DNA from 2 places in the Paenibacillus sp. AK002 genome. Region 2 is predicted to be linked to the other one. Evidence: a T-box and tRNA genes for the amino acid it is inferred to sense, from the RefSeq annotation. Region 2 holds a T-box; the other holds one or more tRNA genes.
What was found. The T-box of region 2 lies ahead of M1D70_RS07470 (valine--tRNA ligase). A T-box ahead of a tRNA ligase gene usually reads a tRNA of that ligase, here a tRNA-Val.
Positions count from the first base shown of each region.

Region 1: it encodes a tRNA-Val, which carries the amino acid that the T-box ahead of M1D70_RS07470 (valine--tRNA ligase) is inferred to sense. The anticodon was not compared.

Region 1 is NZ_CP096377.1:2,236,157-2,238,355, forward strand. Features, by position in the region: gene M1D70_RS09745 (hypothetical protein) at 88-294, shown strand; gene M1D70_RS09750 (helix-turn-helix domain-containing protein) at 284-547, shown strand; gene M1D70_RS09755 (hypothetical protein) at 567-980, shown strand; tRNA gene M1D70_RS09760 (tRNA-Val) at 1,125-1,197, opposite strand; gene M1D70_RS09765 (hypothetical protein) at 1,334-1,597, shown strand; gene M1D70_RS09770 (GNAT family N-acetyltransferase) at 1,952-2,199, shown strand, end outside.
Region 2 is NZ_CP096377.1:1,764,070-1,766,268, forward strand. Features, by position in the region: gene M1D70_RS07460 (LysM peptidoglycan-binding domain-containing protein) at 1-186, shown strand, start outside; gene M1D70_RS07465 (hypothetical protein) at 211-405, shown strand; T-box leader at 435-733, shown strand; gene M1D70_RS07470 (valine--tRNA ligase) at 845-2,199, shown strand, end outside.

The DNA.
Region 1 (2,199 bases), 470 kb from region 2:
AGCCAATTAGGGTAAAATTGACATTGATGAAAGAACGGGTGTTCGCATATAATACAAACAAACGTTCTTATCAGAGGTGGGTGCATCATGTTTGAGAAATACCTGGAGCAAACCGTAGAAATCATATACGAAGACCGTAAGGGCAACATTACCCAGCGCAAAATACAGATACACAGCATTAAGGATCAGCGGATTCGGGCAACGTGCCTGGAGACGGGAAAGCCTCGGGTATTCAATGAAAACAATATCCTGTCCTGGAGGCCCCAGAAAGGAAGAGGTTCGCATGCTTCCTGATCTGGAACGAAAACTGCTCCGAATTTTGATCAACTATCCGGCGCATCGCAGCCGTGTCCCGACCTTACGGTTACTTAAGTATCTAACGGGACGTAAACCGAACGAAATTATGGAGGGCATAGCTTCATTGGAGGAACAAGGCTATATTATGTTTAAGAACAAGCGGGAATTGCAGAGCCTGATTGTGCTGAAGGAAGAGGCACAGCCCGTTCAAAGAGTGGAAAGAGCTGCGGATTACTGGACGACACATTGAGTCGGCAGGAGGTATAGAAATGCCTGTGCTTAGAGATTGCACGGATGAGGGGACACGAGCCGAATTTCATTTTATATCCCGTATCCCTGGAAAGTACGAAGGATGCCAAATCAACTTTAAATTTTATGATTCCAACCGATTCATCTATGATTTGAATTTCGGTTGGACGAATCTAACGATTCATAATTATATTACAGTAACTACGGAATTTCCGTTGGACACACTGAATGGATTCAAATTAGATGGATTATATATGTCATTCGAAAAACATCTTTATCAATTAAGCTGGAAAAGAAGCCAATCGGAAGGTATTTATGAGTTGGGCTTTTTTGGGTCTGATCAAGACTTCACGCTTACTACTGATATAGACTCTGTCAGAAAGTTTGGTTCTCAATTTAAGTTGGAATGGGATCAAGCACCGATATTCGATTGATTTTTTGCGTCTTAGGGAAGGGCAAAATTGTGGGTACTTGGCCCTCTTTAGTTTCCCCCAATTCGTCCCCAAAAGGTGAAACTCGCAAAGGTAGTCAAAAGCATAAAAAGAAAGGAGCCCTTGCTACGCAAGGACTCTTCGTGATGATCTGTAGTGGGCTCGAACCACTGACCCCTACCCTGTCAAGATAGTGCTCTCCCAGCTGAGCTAACAGATCATGAAATATTTAAAAAGGTAATTCATATATTACCAGCAGACAAGGCGGCTGTCAATGGTTTTCTACGTTATAAAATATCACGTTCCGGTTCAGACTAAATACAGCATGAATTTGCCAATGAAGGAGCGAGAATGGCATGACAGGTGGAATATCCCATCGTTTCAAGCGAGCGGGACTGGTGCTCTCGTTATTGGCGGTATCTATTGTGGGCGGCGGCTGCAGTGTCCCGGAAAGAACATCGGTGCAATTGGAGCCGCTGCATGCCCCTGCAGCGCCCGTGATGCTGGATGTGTACGGGCGTTCCGTGGATCAGGACGTATATTCCAAGCAGGGAAGCGGGGTGCTGGAGCCGGTATCCCCGATGGATGCGGAGGACACGTTAAGGGATCTCCATCCATAAAGAGCTCCAGGACGGCTTTGTGCTTAAAGCGGCGCCAACCATTATGATGATCTCTGCATGAACAGTGAGCAGAACAAACCGCCGGCTGGCAGGCTGGCGGTTTGTCGTAAGTCGGCCGATGCTATTCCTCATCCCATTTGCGGGAATAACCTTTTTTGATCGTCCAGAAGGTGGGATAGATGATCAGGGCAGCAATGACCACAGCCCAAAATATCGTGGCTCCCATGCTCATAAAGGCAATGCTCCTTTCATGAAGACGTTAGCTTCTACTACTATACAGGAAAACGAATATTTTGTATAATATCTCGACCTGCGATATCACGAGGAATTGATTCTACATAAAGAGGTGTTGAAATGGCAGCAGAAATCATCAATGTATCAACGGAAGAGCAGTTGCAGCAGGCGCTGGATATCCGAAAGGATGTGTTTGTCCTAGAACAGAAGGTGCCGATCGATTTGGAGATCGATGCTTACGACCGCCTGGAATCGGATGCACACCATGTCTTGATCAAGTCGGAGGGGCAGTACGCCGCAACCGGGCGTATTACCTATTACAATAAGGATTCCGCCAAAATGCAGCGGATCGCGGTGCGGAAGCCGTT
Region 2 (2,199 bases):
CTGTTCCTAGGCAACCGCCGCGAGGAAACGCCGTTCCGCAAGGTTCGGATGTGCATTGTTCAGCGTGAGGAGACTCTCGACGTTATTGCCGAGCGCTATCAGCTGACGCCGCGAGAGCTGTTGTTGTATAACCGCATGTCCGAGCAGAATGTGGAAGAAGGCCAGGTATTGTATATTCCCCAGTAATCGGGAAGTCGTCATGGGGCTAGAATGAAGCAGGCCGAGGCAGGCAGCCTTGGCCTGCTTTTTGTGCTGCGGGGAACCGGTTTGGAGGAGAGGAAGCAGAGCGAGCTTGGATTGTATGTTACAGCGAACAAGGATTTATTTGAATCGGCAGGTATGATGTCTAAATCGTTCGGAAACACTCGAAATATTGACTATATGGAACAACCACGTTATATTTGAATAGTATATGTACAGGTATTCCAAAAGCTAGAACAACGTTGAACGGGAAGAGTAGGAAGGTATGGCCTTCAGAGAGCGGAATTGCTACCAAGCGCTGTGAGATTCCGCAGGAACCAGCTTGCCGAAGTCGCCCCGGAGTTGCGGACTTGAGATAGAGTAGGATCGATTGCTACCCTGGTTAGAGTTCGCCGGCCGCAGCCGTTATCTGCGTAAAGTGTCGTGCTTGACCGAAAGCCTTTCATGTTCTTCGTGGGAGGACAACGGTGGATGGACCATGTAAGCACGAAACAAAGGTGGTACCGCGAGAGAACAGTCTTTCGTCCTTTGAGGACGAAGGGCTTTTTTTGTTTCACGCCAACTATGATATCCACGAACACGCCCGGAGGCTAAAACGTTTCGGGTTGGCAAAACTGATTAACAGTATCGGAGGTACGAAAATATGGATCAAAAACAAAACCAATCCCAGTTAGAAATGCCGACGACGTATGATCCGAAGGCAGCCGAACAAAAATGGTATCCGTACTGGAAGGAAGGCGGCTTTTTTGAAGCCGGCAAGCGACCGGACGCGGAGCCTTACACGATTGTTATTCCTCCTCCTAACGTTACGGGCATGCTCCATATCGGCCATGCGCTTGACTTTACGCTGCAGGACATCCTGATTCGCGTGAAGCGGATGCAGGGCTACGATGCGCTGTGGCTCCCCGGTTCCGACCATGCGGGCATCGCCACGCAGACCAAGGTAGAGCAGAAGCTTCGCGAAGAAGGCGTTACCCGTTACGATCTGGGACGCGAGAAATTCCTGGAGAAGGTGTGGGAATGGAAGGACCTGTACGCAAACACGATCCGTGATCAGTGGTCCAAGATCGGCCTGTCCCTCGATTACTCCAGAGAACGTTTCACGCTTGACGAGGGATTGTCCGAAGCCGTACGGGAAGTATTCGTTAAGCTTTACGATAAAGGGCTCATCTACCGCGGCAAACGCATCATCAACTGGGACCCGGCTGCCCGCACGGCTTTGTCCGATATTGAAGTGGAGTACAAAGAGGTCAACGGCCATTTGTATCACCTGCAATATCCGCTGAAGGACGGCAGCGGCTCCATTACCGTGGCAACCACCCGTCCGGAGACCATGCTCGGCGATACGGCGGTCGCCGTTCATCCGGAAGACGAGCGCTATAAAGACATGATCGGCAAGACATTGGTGCTGCCTATCGTGGGCCGCGAGATTCCGGTTATTGCCGATGAGTACGTGGAGAAGGACTTCGGCAGCGGTGCGGTTAAAATTACGCCGGCGCATGATCCGAACGACTTCGAGATGGGTCTGAGACATGACCTGCCGCAAATTACCGTAATGGACGAATCCGGAACGATGAATGAGTTTGCCGGCAAGTACCAGGGTCTTGACCGCGCAGAATGCCGCAAGCAGATCGTCGGCGACATGAAGGAATCGGGCGTATTGCTTCGCATCGAAGATCACGTCCATCAGGTTGGCCATAGCGAAAGATCCGGCGCGGTAGTCGAGCCTTATCTGTCAACGCAGTGGTTCGTTAAGATGCAGCCGCTTGCGGAAGCAGCCGTAGATGCGCAGAAATCCGGCAAGGGCGTGAACTTCGTGCCTGACCGGTTCGAGCGAACCTATCTGCACTGGATGGAGAATGTGCGCGATTGGTGCATTTCCCGTCAATTGTGGTGGGGACACCGGATCCCCGCGTGGTATTCCGAATCCACGGGCGAAGTGGTTGTTGCCATGAATGAAGAGGAAGCCCGCGCGAAGCTGGGCAAGGATGATCTGAG